DNA from 4 places in the Paenibacillus sp. S-38 genome. Region 4 is predicted to be linked to each of the others. Evidence: predicted binding sites of a transcription regulator. Region 4 holds the regulator's gene; each other region holds the start of a gene.
The links. The regulator Rex, encoded in region 4, represses fermentation and respiration genes when NADH is low (regulators of the CRP and FNR family bind a similar motif). The targets are predictions, from matches to a motif close to TTGTGAAATATTTCACAA.
Positions count from the first base shown of each region.

Region 1: a site for Rex is predicted at 1,907-1,924, ahead of ACP26L_RS19405 (NarK family nitrate/nitrite MFS transporter). Genes of this name have one in related genera too.
Region 2: a site for Rex is predicted at 1,432-1,449, ahead of nadA (quinolinate synthase NadA). Genes of this name have one in related genera too.
Region 3: a site for Rex is predicted at 1,753-1,770, ahead of ACP26L_RS08885 (DUF3147 family protein). Genes of this name have one in related genera too.

Region 1 covers NZ_CP187970.1:4,321,150-4,324,247, forward strand. The annotation lists gene ACP26L_RS19400 (TetR/AcrR family transcriptional regulator) at 1-390, shown strand, start outside; gene ACP26L_RS19405 (NarK family nitrate/nitrite MFS transporter) at 503-1,822, opposite strand; gene ACP26L_RS19410 (hypothetical protein) at 2,083-2,421, opposite strand; gene ACP26L_RS19415 (hypothetical protein) at 3,022-3,098, opposite strand, start outside.
Region 2 covers NZ_CP187970.1:7,787,290-7,790,387, forward strand. The annotation lists gene nadB (L-aspartate oxidase) at 1-369, opposite strand, end outside; gene nadA (quinolinate synthase NadA) at 469-1,407, opposite strand; gene ftsH (ATP-dependent zinc metalloprotease FtsH) at 1,733-3,098, opposite strand, start outside.
Region 3 covers NZ_CP187970.1:1,857,995-1,861,092, forward strand. The annotation lists gene pflB (formate C-acetyltransferase) at 1-680, shown strand, start outside; gene pflA (pyruvate formate-lyase-activating protein) at 757-1,497, shown strand; gene ACP26L_RS08885 (DUF3147 family protein) at 1,801-2,163, shown strand; gene ACP26L_RS08890 (DUF3147 family protein) at 2,179-2,547, shown strand; gene ACP26L_RS08895 (hemerythrin domain-containing protein) at 2,609-3,098, shown strand, end outside.
Region 4 covers NZ_CP187970.1:3,238,215-3,241,312, reverse strand. The annotation lists gene ACP26L_RS14990 (DUF47 domain-containing protein) at 1-449, shown strand, start outside; gene ACP26L_RS14985 (anion permease) at 511-1,506, shown strand; gene ACP26L_RS14980 (redox-sensing transcriptional repressor Rex) at 1,586-2,206, opposite strand; gene dinG (ATP-dependent DNA helicase DinG) at 2,203-3,098, opposite strand, start outside.

The DNA.
Region 1 (3,098 bases), 1.1 Mb from region 4:
GAAGCGCTTGCGGCAGAGACGTCTGCGGCGGGCCGTCTGCTCGCTTTTTTCCATGTCTATGGGGATGTGGTGAACAACCCGCCGTTCATCGGAGGCTGTCCCCTCCAGAACACGGCCGTCGAGAGTGACGACACTCATCCGATTCTGCGACAGAGGGCCCGGGAGGGGCTGCACCATACGCTGGAACGAATGAAAGATATCATCAGGGAAGGGATTCAGATGGGCGAATTCAAGGAACATCTGGACGTGGACGCCCTGGCTTCCTTTGCCTTCTCGCTGCTCGAAGGCGGCATTATGCTCAGCAAGCTGGAAGGAAGCAACCGGCATATGGAGATGAATACGGCCAGCTTCTCGTCTTATCTGGAGCAGGTCTGTTCCAAAGCACCTTGAGCGGCCCTCCTCCTCTTCCCCGCTCGGGCGCCGCATACAAAAATGCAGCCAGGCTCCTCCCGCTTACGGGAGTGTGCCGGCTGCATTTTTTATGGACGTTCCAGGCTGCCCCCTACCGATGGGATACTCGTGCCTTCGCCTTGGGGACAAACAGGCTGTCTGTGGACCTGCGCTGATAGTAGTACCAGTTCAGCGCGATCGATACCACGTAGAAGCCGATGAAGATATAGAAGGCCGAGACCGGGCTGCCTGTATTCGCCGTGGACCATCCAAAGAGCTTCGGAATGAAGAAGGAACCGTACGCCGCGAAGGCTGCCGTGAAGCCCAGAACCGGAGCGGCTTCCTTCACCGGGAAGATGCCGGGAATCATCTGGAATGTGGAGCCCGAGCCCGTCCCTGCGGCGAGGAAGAGAATCAGGAAGGCCGTCAGGAAGCCGCCGAATTCATGTCTGCCCATGAAGTAGATGACCATCGCTGCGCCAATCGTCATCACTACGAGTACCAGGGCGGTCACTCGGGCGCCCCCGAATTTGTCGGAGATCCAGCCGCCGAACGGACGGGCCGCCGCCGCTACGAATGCGCCGAGGAATGCAAGCGATACGTACTGCGGGAACTGGCTTTTCAGAAGCAGCGGGAAAGCGGCGGAGTACCCGATGAACGAACCGAACGTGGCCACATACAGCCAGGTCATGATCCAGGTGTGCTTGCGTTTGACGATAACGAACTGCTCGGCGACGGACTGCTTGGTACCCGGCAGATTATCCATTCCGAACCAGGCCGCTGCCGTCATGATGGCGATTGGCAGCACCCAGATGAACGCTGCGTTCTGGAGCCACACCTGGCCGCCGTTCTTCAGCAGCTGGCCGTCGCCGGCCAGGGCGGCGAAGGTGCCTGTCGTGATAATCAGAGGCGTTACGAATTGGACTACGGATACGCCCATATTGCCAAGACCGCCGTTAATGCCGAGCGCCGTACCTTTCTCCTTCTTCGGGAAGAAGAAGCTGATATTGGCGAGCGACGAGGAGAAGCTGCCTCCGCCAAGTCCGCACAGTGCGGCGAGCAGGAACATCACGGAGTAAGGCGTATCCGGGTTCTGTACGGCGAATCCGATGCCCACAGCCGGGATGGCCAGCACCGCGGTCGAGACGACCGTCCAATTCCGCCCTCCGAACTTGCCGACGGCAAAGGTATACACGAACCGCAGGGTCGCACCGACCAGCCCGGGGATCGCCGCGAGCGTGAAGAGCTGGTCCGGCGTGAAGTTAAACCCGATGTCGTTGAGGCGGACGGCGACTACGGACCAAATCTGCCAGACGATAAAAGCCAACATCAGGGAAGGAACCGAAATCCATAGATTGCGCTTGGCATGGCGCCGTCCTTCCTTTTCCCAAAACGCCGGATCCTCCGGCTGCCACTGCTGAATTCTCGCCATAACTCTCATTTCCCCTCGTTTTATTATTCTGAAGCGCTTCTGTTCTTATCTGTCTCTATCTTACTTGCCGAGGGGGCCGCGGAGATGTAAAGTGAGTCACAGATTTCTTGACAAAACAAAAAAGAGGGCGTCCGTTCACGGACCCCTCTTGGCGCAGCGTATAGACTATGCCCTCTTGTTTGACCGGGAGCGAGCCCCGGAGAGAGATACATTCCAAGGATTGCAACAATCCTTGGAACAAAGCGGCTCCCGCCGCTGGTCTACGGCCGGGAAGAGAGATGAGGCCGCGCTCTCTCTACGGCCGCACGCAGTCTGGTGCCGCTCCTGATCCGCGCTGCGGTCAGTGCGGCGACGCAGGCGGCCGTCAGCACGTACATCCAGCGGACCGCCGGCGCCTGCGTATCGGTCCCCTGAAAGAATCCGTGGATCCAAGCCATGACAAAGACCGGGTAAGAGAGCAGGTGAAGCCAGAGCCAGACCTTCTTCGGAAGGCTGCTCCGCAGATCCGTACTCGCTACGATGATAAGCATGCCGTAGGCCGACAGCGTTCCGAGCCCCGTCAGCCAAGGGGCATGGGTTGAAGCGAAGCGGATCAGCACCTCTGCCTAATCAAAGGGCATATAGGTGTCAATCACGGTATAGAAGCCGTGCAGCAGTCCGAGACCGAGCCCCAGATTGGTCATGCCGTTATGGAAGAAAAACGCCAGGCGGGGTTCTTTAAGATCTCTGCGTGCCAGTCTATACGTTTGTGCGCGGGAAGGAATGTGCAGGGGCGTCAATGTTGTTGAAGTCTTTGGGCGCCACAACGTTCGTTTTTTAAAAATAGCGGAGGCGAGGTATCTTATTGAGGCATTTCCCGCAACAATAGCGGAACTCAGATACCTTATCAGGGGGAACACGGGTCCGAAAACCGCGCCATCCCTACAGTAGCGCATCGGCGTTCCTTTATTTCCGGAGGGTACCATCGAAGCGTGGGAATAACGCGCCGTGCTTCCGCTATGTTCATAGACCGCTGGGGAGCTAGCAGAATCGTGCCCCGAAACTCTATAAAATCTATAAGGTGAACAAAAAAAATACCGCCCGGTGAGCGGTATTCTGCAATACAATTGTCATCCTTCTGCTGATTTCGCGAGCACGCTTGGAGAGCAGCGCTGCATCAAGCCCGAGGCCTTGTGTCCTGCTTGGGCCTGGTTTCCGTCTCAGCGATGGAGGTTACTTTGGCGGGGTTCACTTCGATGGTAGACGACACGGCCGAGGGTGTCACTTCCATCGAAGT
Region 2 (3,098 bases), 3.6 Mb from region 4:
TAGCGCATAGCGGCCGTCCTCCATATCGAATTCGGTGCCCATCCGGATCAGGTCCGTGACTCCGCTGGGTCCTTCATGCACCAATACGTCAACAGCTGCCGAAGAGCACAGCCCCGCACCGGCAATCAGCGTGTCCTGGCGGTGGTAGGCCGGCGAATCTTCATCGGAAATCACGGCAGCAATGCCGCCCTGCGCATACCGCGTATTGCTGTCGAGCAGCGATTTCTTCGTGACCATGAGCACCCTCTTGGTCTCAGCCGCCTTCAGCGCGGTAAAAAGACCGGCGATACCTGCGCCGATCACAATTACGTCCGTATGTACATGCGGAAGGTCCCGCACGTCGAAATTCACCAAATAACGAGGTATCATGAGCTTGGCTCCCACCTGTCTATTCGAACTCCTGCTTATCTTCTCGATCTCCTGATATCACCCTATAAAGGATCCTGCGGTTAGAAAAAGCAGCGCATGCTACTTAACCTGCAGCATGCGCTCCAAGGATGCTCTGGCTTGATCAGCCACGTGCGGCGGCACATAAATCTGCGGCTGATTGGTCTCCAGGCACTTCACTACTTTTTTGAGATTGTTGACTTTCATGTTCGGGCATACAAGGAACTTCGTAGCAAAGTGGAACGTCTTGTTAGGGCTATCCAACCGAAGCTGATACCCGGTTCCATCTTCCGTGCCTACGATAAATTCCTGGCAGTCGGATTCTTTACAATATTTGATGATGGCGGTTGTACTTCCTACAAAGTCACCCATCTTGACAACCTCTGGACGGCATTCCGGATGAACGACGAACTGGGCGTTCGGATGCAGATGCTTCATCTCCTCGACGTCCTTTACCGTCAGCATGTCGTGGGTATTGCAGTACCCTTCCCAGATGATCATCTTCTTGTCGGTAAACTTAGATACATAGTCACCAAGGTTCTTATCCGGCACCCAGATCACTTCGTCTGAATCGACCGAATTGATGACCTTGATAGCATTGGCCGATGTACAGCAGATGTCGGTCTCGGACTTTACTTCGGCGGAAGTATTGATGTACGCCACGACTTTCGCATTCGGATGCTGTCTCTTTAATGCCCGTAGCCCATCGACGTTAACCATGTCGGCCATCGGGCACCCGGCTCTCTCATCCGGAATAAGCACGGTCTTGTTCGGTGCAAGAATCTTGGCGCTCTCCCCCATGAAATGAACTCCGCAGAAAACGATAACCTCGGCATCGGTCGAAGCGGCTTTCTGTGCGAGCAGGAAGGAATCCCCGCGAAAATCGGCAACTTCCTGAATCTCGTCCCGCTGATAATAATGTGCGAGAATGATGGCGTTCCGTTCTTTCTTCAGCTGGGCGATCCGCTCTTTGAGCTCCCGCTGCTGTTCTGCTTTGCGCTCCAACGCTAATGCTTCCATGACGCACCTTCCTTTTCTTCAAGCGCGTGAAATGATTCACAAGGTATATAAAGATTTACACCTAATTTACACAACCCTTCCCCACCTGTCAATGCTCAAATACCCACAAAAACCAAGGATTCCCTCCCCTTTAAGAGGCAGGCGTCCCTCTTGCCCATGTTCCTGGAAAGTTGCTCGGTCACAGCCCTTTTCGTTCTACCCGTTAGGCTCTCCTCTGCACCTGTCCCGCATCCGAAGCAATACCTTCCGTGCCCCTCAGGGAGGAGCTAGCTGATTACAAAAGAAGAAGACCGGCCGCCCTGAAGGCACCGGTCTTCCCATCCTGCTATTCTTCTTTCTTCTCTTCCTTGTCATACAGCTGATCCAGCTCCGACTTGCCGGCGTTGTCTGGCTGACCCTGGATATTGATCTTCAGGTCATCCGACTTCACGCCCAGCTCGCCGCCCACGGGGCCCAGCTTCCCGGTATCGATCAGCTCCTGGATCTGCTCCTTCTCGAGCGTTTCCTTCTCGATGAGCGTCTCGGCGATCAGCTTCACCTGATCGCTGTATTTGGAGAGAATCTCTTTGGCTCGGTCGTAGCACGCACGGATCATGGACTGCATCTCTTGGTCGATCTCGTAAGCAATCGCGTCACTGTAGTTCTGCTCATGCCCGATATCCCGGCCCAGGAAGACCTGTCCCTGCGTCGTACCGAACTGCATCGGTCCGAGCTTCTCGCTCATCCCGAACTCCGTGATCATCCGGCGGATAATGCCTGTAGCCCGCTGGAAGTCACTGTAGGCGCCCGTCCCGATCTCGCCGATGAACAGCTCCTCGGACACGCGTCCGGCCAGGAGGCCGGTGACCTTGTCGAGCAGCTCCGACTTTGTCTGCATCATCCGGTCTTCGCCTTCCTTCGGAAGCATCATGACATACCCGCCGGCACGGCCGCGCGGAATGATCGTGACCTTGTGCACCATCTCGGCGTTCTCAACGTGCACGCCTACAATCGTATGGCCCGCTTCATGGAAGGCCACCATCCGCTTCTCTCTCTCGGAGATGATGCGGGATTTCTTCTGCGTACCGACAATCACGCGGTCGAACGCTTCGTCGATCTCTTCCATGGAGATATCCTTGCGGTTGCGGCGGGCGGCGATCAGCGCTGCTTCGTTGAGCAGGTTCTCGAGATCCGCTCCCGTGAAACCGGTCGTATATCTTGCCAGCTGGTCGAGCTTCACGTCCTTGTTCAGCGGCTTGTTGCGTGCATGAACCTTCAGTACCGCTTCGCGTCCTTTGACATCCGGACGGTCGACCGTAATCTGACGGTCAAAGCGTCCCGGACGGAGGAGCGCAGGGTCCAGAATATCCGGACGGTTCGTTGCGGCCACGATGATAATGCCCTCGTTGGCACCGAAGCCGTCCATCTCGACGAGCAATTGGTTGAGCGTCTGTTCGCGCTCGTCATGCCCGCCGCCGAGACCGGCGCCGCGCTGACGGCCGACCGCATCGATCTCATCTATGAATATAATACAAGGGGCGTTCTTCTTCGCATTCTCAAACAAATCACGGACACGGGAGGCGCCGACACCGACGAACATCTCGACGAAATCCGAACCACTGATGGAGAAGAAAGGCACGCCAGCTTCGCCTGCTACAGCGCGGGCCAAGAGCGTCTTCCCTGTTCCCGGAGGTCCGTTCAGCAGTACGCCT
Region 3 (3,098 bases), 1.4 Mb from region 4:
TCTCCGTGGTGGCCGACAGCCTCAGCGCCATCAAGCATGCCAAGGTCAAGCCGATCCGCAATGAGTGGGGCACGGCCGTCGACTTCGAGATCGAAGGCGAGTACCCGCAGTACGGCAACAACGATGAGCGCGTAGACGCCATCGCCGTCGAGCTGGCGGAGACGTTCATGAACAAGCTGCGCCGGCACCGGACGTACCGGAATGCGCTGCCGACGATGTCGGTGCTGACGATTACGTCGAATGTGGTGTACGGCAAGAAGACCGGCACAACGCCGGACGGCCGCAAGGCCGGCGAACCATTCGCACCGGGAGCGAACCCGATGCACGGCCGCGACCGCAAAGGAGCCCTGGCTTCCCTGGCTTCCGTAGCGAAGATCCCATATGACAGCTGCCTGGACGGCATCTCGAATACCTTCTCGATCATCCCTAAGGCGCTGGGCAAGGAAGAGGAGGCGCGGGTGAACAACATGGTGTCCCTGCTCGACGGCTATGCCGCCACGCGCGGTCATCACCTCAACGTCAACGTCTTCGACCGGGAGCAGCTGCTCGATGCCATGGAGCATCCGGAGAACTACCCGCAGCTGACGATCCGTGTCTCCGGCTATGCGGTCAACTTCATCAAGCTGACTCGCGAGCAGCAGCTCGACGTCATCAACCGGACGTTCCACGGCAGGGTATAAGCCGCAGCAATCAGTGGGGTCAGTCGAACATTTGCCATACTCTATCCATTATTTAATGAAAAGGAGCGCATCCCGCATGAAAGGAAGAATTCACTCCATCGACACCTTCGGAACGGTTGACGGTCCGGGCATCCGCTTCGTGCTTTTCATGCAGGGGTGCGCCCTGCAGTGCGGCTTCTGCCATAACCCGGACACGTGGGACCCGAACCGGGGCCGCAGCGTCACGGTAGACGAAGTGCTGTCCGAGATCGAGCCGTATCTCGAATATTACCGCCGCTCCGGCGGAGGCATTACCGTGACCGGAGGCGAGCCGACGCTGCAGGCTCCCTTCGTCGCGGAGCTGTTCAAGGAATGCAAGCGCCGCTGGGGGCTGCATACCACGCTGGATTCGTCCGGCTACTGCCAGCCGGACCATGTGGAAGAGCTGATGAGCGTCACCGACCTCGTCCTGCTCGACCTCAAGCAGATGGACGATGCGAAGCACCGCGCCCTGACCTCGCAGAGCAACGAGCGGATCCTCCGCTTCGCAGCCTGGCTGTCCGAGCGGGAGCAGCCGCTCTGGATCCGGCACGTGCTCGTGCCCGGGGTCACGGACGACTACGCGGATCTGACCGCGCTCGGACGCTTCATCGGCGGCCTCAGCCGGGTGGAGAAGGTGGAGATTCTCCCTTATCACCGCATGGGCGTATACAAGTGGCAGCAGCTCGGCCGCGAATACCCGCTCGAAGGGGTGCCGACCCCGGACGATAAGGAAGTGCAGCGGGCCTACCGGCTTCTCGAGGAAGGCCGGGAGCAGGCGCAGGCGGTTCAGCTGTAGCAAGGATTGATGAGGAGGCTCGTACCGACGGTACGGCCTTCTTTTTGTTGGAGCGTGAAAGGAAGGGAGCGATAAGATGGCGGGGTTCGGTGAGAACGGTCGAACAAAGGCGATCAGGCGATGCTTTATTTTTCGCCGGTAAGTGATCTGCCGCACATCTTACGGCTGCTTCCAACCTGTATAATGGAAACATAAGTTGATGGTTTCATTGCATTCCTTTTGACATCCCATTGCAAGGAATCCCTCGATTTAACTACGTGAAAATAATCACAATGGTAAAGAGAAATCAGGAGGGGAAAACCTATGGTTCGCCTGTCACTTGCCGCTATGCTGCTTCGTTTTCTGTTCGGTGGAGGGGCTGTCGTCTTGGCCTCCGTGCTCTCCAAGAAGCTTGGAGGCAGCGTCGGAGGCATCTTCGCGGCTTTTCCAGCCGTCTATCTGGCCGCCCTCGTAGCGATTCGGCTCGATCACACCGGCAGCGATCTCGTGGCCCGTTCGATCTCCCTGTCCCAGGGGGCGCTGATCGGGATGGGGATCAACATTCTATGCGCCGCTGCTGTCGGCTATCTGTGTGCCAAGCGGGGATGGAAAAGGGGGCTGTCGCTGTCGATCGGCGGCTGGTTCGCCGTATCGCTCGGCGTGTCGTATCTGCTCTTTAGCATATAACGAAAGGTTGGCCTGATGACGATGAATACGAACCTGAAGGATTTGCTGCTGCGTTTTGTACTGGGCGGAAGTGCGGTGGTGCTGAGTTATGCGGCCTCGGTGCTGCTGCCATGGAAGGCGCTTGGCGGGATCTTCGCCACCTTCCCGGCGGTGATGATCGTTGCGGTACTCATGGTAGGCTGGGCGCAAGGCTCGGCAAGGGCATCCGAGATTGCCCGGGGCTCCGTGTATGGTATGGCGGGATGCGCCGTCTGTGTCGTCACCGTGCTGTATTTTATGAAAATGACGGGTCTGTGGTGGCTCAGTCTGGGACTCGGCCTCGTGTGTTGGTACCTGAGCGCATTTCTCATCTACAAGGTCCGCCGGTCGATCAAAAGTTCATAAGGGACTGCCGCCCACGGGCGAACGGTCCATTTCGATAGTATTTAAATTAGGAGGGATTGGTATGACAGCATATTTGGGACCCGCGTGGAGACGTTTGACGGAAGAGCACCGGAGTCTGGGAGAGAAAGTATGTACGCTCGAAGCGAAGATACGGGCGGCAGGCGTGGATAGAGGAGGACACGGCTCTTATCCGGACCGGCTGCTGCTGGACGATCTGCACCGGGATGCCGCGGTACTGCGCGCCGAACTGGATCTGCATTCGATGTGGGAAACGGATGATCTGTTCCCGCGGCTGATGGAGCTGTTTTGTACGCCGGAGGGGCATATCATCGTGACCTCGCTTTGGATGTTGGAGAAGGAGCACGAACTGGCGGATGAGTTTTTCGATTCCTTTTTCCAGGGGGTGAGTGGCCTGAAGGCCGGAGGCCGAGGAGCGGTGCTGTCCCGCGTGCTTGAGGATCTGATGCAGGCAATCCGGCTGGTACGGGAGCATCTGGAGGCCGAGGAGGAACTGCTGCTGCCGCTGATGCAGGAAAGCCTGCAGCTTGCGG
Region 4 (3,098 bases):
ACCAGATCTACAAAGGGCTGAACAAGGTTTTTATCACGCCGCTCGACCGTGAGGACATCATGACCCTGGCCACCAAGCTCGACGACGTGCTCGACGGCATCGAAGCCACCATCGCCCGTTTCGATTACTTAAACATTACGGTTTCCGATAATTATATGAAGGAATTCTCCGCAGTCATCGTGGCCAGCTGTCAGCACATTCTCGATGCCTTCAAGCTTCTGGCCAAGAAAAAATACATGCAGCTCTCCGAGCACACGGTACAGATCAACTCCCTTGAGAACGAAGCTGACCGTCTGATGCGCGAAGGGATTCGTGAGATCTTCATGAATCCGAAAGACCCGTATCACGACTTTAAGCTTAAAGAGCTGTACGAGCGTCTGGAAGAAACAACGGATGCCTGCGAGGACGTGGCCGACATCTTAGACAGCGTAGTCCTGCGTTACTCCTAACGGGACCTGTTTGCTAATCCAACCCACCACTTGATCCAGCGGCAGCTTTAGGGAGGAACCCATGTTAACAACCATTATCATCATTGTAGCTTTGGCGCTGCTCTTTGACTTCATTAACGGCTTTCATGATACGGCCAACGCCATTGCCACTTCCATCTCGACCCGTGCTTTGAGCCCGAGAGTCGCGGTGATCGGTGCAGCGACTTTGAATTTTGTCGGAGCCATCTTCTCCTCGGAGGTTGCGAAGACGGTCGGTGGTTCGGTAGCCAACCCGGCCACCATTGAGAACGGCATGCATATAGTTATGGCGGCCCTGATCTCTGCGATTATCTGGAACCTGCTTACCTGGTACTACGGAATCCCTTCCTCCTCTTCGCATACGCTGATCGGTTCCCTTGCGGGAGCGGTTATCGCCGGCGCCGGAATGGGGGCTCTGAACTGGGCCGGCTTCAAATCCATCGTTCTTATTCTCGTCCTATCGCCTATCGTGGCCTTTGCTACCGGGTTCATTATTATGTGGATTATCCGGCAGCTTATTGTCGTGAGCGGAAACAGCTCCCGGACGAAGCTCAACCGTACGTTCCGGAGCTTCCAGGTGATTTCGGCCGCTCTGCTCTCCTTCTCCCACGGCGGGAATGACGCCCAGAAGGCTATGGGAATTATCGTCTTCGGTCTCGTCTCGATGGGATACCAGGACACGCTGGATGTCCCTCTCTGGGTGAAGCTTTCCGCAGCAACCGCGATGGGTCTCGGCACATCGATCGGCGGCTGGCGCATCATTAAGACGATGAGCAAGAAGCTTCTGAAGATCGAGCCGGTCAACGGCTTCGCGTCGGATCTGAACTCTTCCATTGTCATTCAGATCTCTACGCATCTTGGCATGCCGCTCTCCACCACGCATGTCATCTCGTCCTCCATCATCGGTACGGGTTCGGTCCTGCGGTTTCATGATGTGAAGTGGGCGACGGTTACCCGCATGGTGATGACCTGGGTCATTACGATTCCCATCTCCATGCTTCTTGCTTACCTTATTTACAAAATTATTTTCAGCCTTTAATTGAGATTAGTGCAAGAAAAGCCCGGAGCTTGGCTCCAGGCTTTTTTATGTTCACTATATTTACATGGTGTGGTTCAAATTAGTCCAAATAGTAGGCCAGGCTTTGAAGCTCGGTAGTAAAGTCGGCATGGTGCACCCGAACCTCGGTGGGAACCTTTATGATCAGAGGAGCAAAATTTAGAATCGCTTCCACGCCTGCTTCTACGAACCGATCCGCTACCTCCTGGGCTTCTGCCGCCGGCACCGTGATGATCCCGATGCGAACCTTCGCGTCCTGAATGACCTGGTTCAGCTCCGACATCGGTTTCACCTTTAGGTTATTGATCGATTCGCCGATTTTCGCTTCCTGTGCATCGAATACGGCGACAATCTTCATGTTATCCTTCAAGTAAGCGTTATAATTGCAAAGCGCCCTTCCCAGATTCCCCGCGCCCACCAGGGCGACGGGGATCACTTTGTCCAGTTTGAGGATCTGGCGGATCTTCTCGATGAGGTAATCTACATCATAACCGATCCCTTTTTTGCCGAACTCCCCGAAATAAGCGAGATCCTTGCGGATTTGGGCGGGGTTAAGATCCAGCTTTACGCCAAGATCCTGGGAGGAGACAGTCTGTACATTTTTTTTACTGAGCTCACTGAGGAACCTGAGATAGATCGGCAGCCTGCGGACAACCGCTTCCGATATTTTTATCGTCTTCATGCTTCGTTCTCACCCATCCACTGCTTTATTCTTGGCACGAGCTGACCCGAGTTCATATGCTCGATTCTGGGACCCGGGAGCGAGTACAGAAAATACTTGCCGTACTGCGTATCAATCACTCTCGTGTCGTAGATGATCACGATGCCTTTATCGGCCGCGGTCCGCACAAGCCGGCCGAAGCCCTGCTTAAAGCGGATGACCGCCTGGGGTACCGACAGCTTCATGAACGGGTTCATGCCCCGCTGCTTCAGCTTCTCTGTCTTGGCTTCCACGAGAGGGTGATTGGGCGGCTGGAAAGGAAGCCGTACAATCGCCAGGCAGGTCAGGGCATCTCCAGGAATATCGACACCCTCCCAGAAGGAACTCGTACCGAGCAGCACACAGGCTTTGCTGTTTTGAAACAACCGCGTCAGCTTGCTCCGGTTGCTGCTGTCAACGCCCTGTCCGAGCACCGTAATCCCGAAGGAAGCGAGCATATCCTTGAGTCCGGCATGAGCCAGCTTCAGCATCCGGTTGGAAGTGAAGAGCACCAGCATGCGGCCGCGTGTCTGTAGAGCTACTTCCGCCAGCGACGGAATCAGCCGGTCCATGAACTCCTTCTCTCCCGCCGCTCCCTTGAGCGTAGGAAAGTCTCTCGGGATGACAACCAGCGCCTGCTCCCTGTAATTGAATGGAGATGGCAGCAGCACCGTATGAAGCTTCCCATTCTCTTCGGCCTTCTTCAGCCCCAGCTGCTCGCAGGTATAGTCGAAGGACTTACCGACTGACAAGGTGGCCGAAGTGAGAATCACGCTGTCCTTCACGCCGAAGAACTGCGTCTGGAGCATTGAACTCACGTCAATCGGCACAGAAGACAGCTGGAGCGAGCGGTTCTTGTTGTATAATCCGGCTT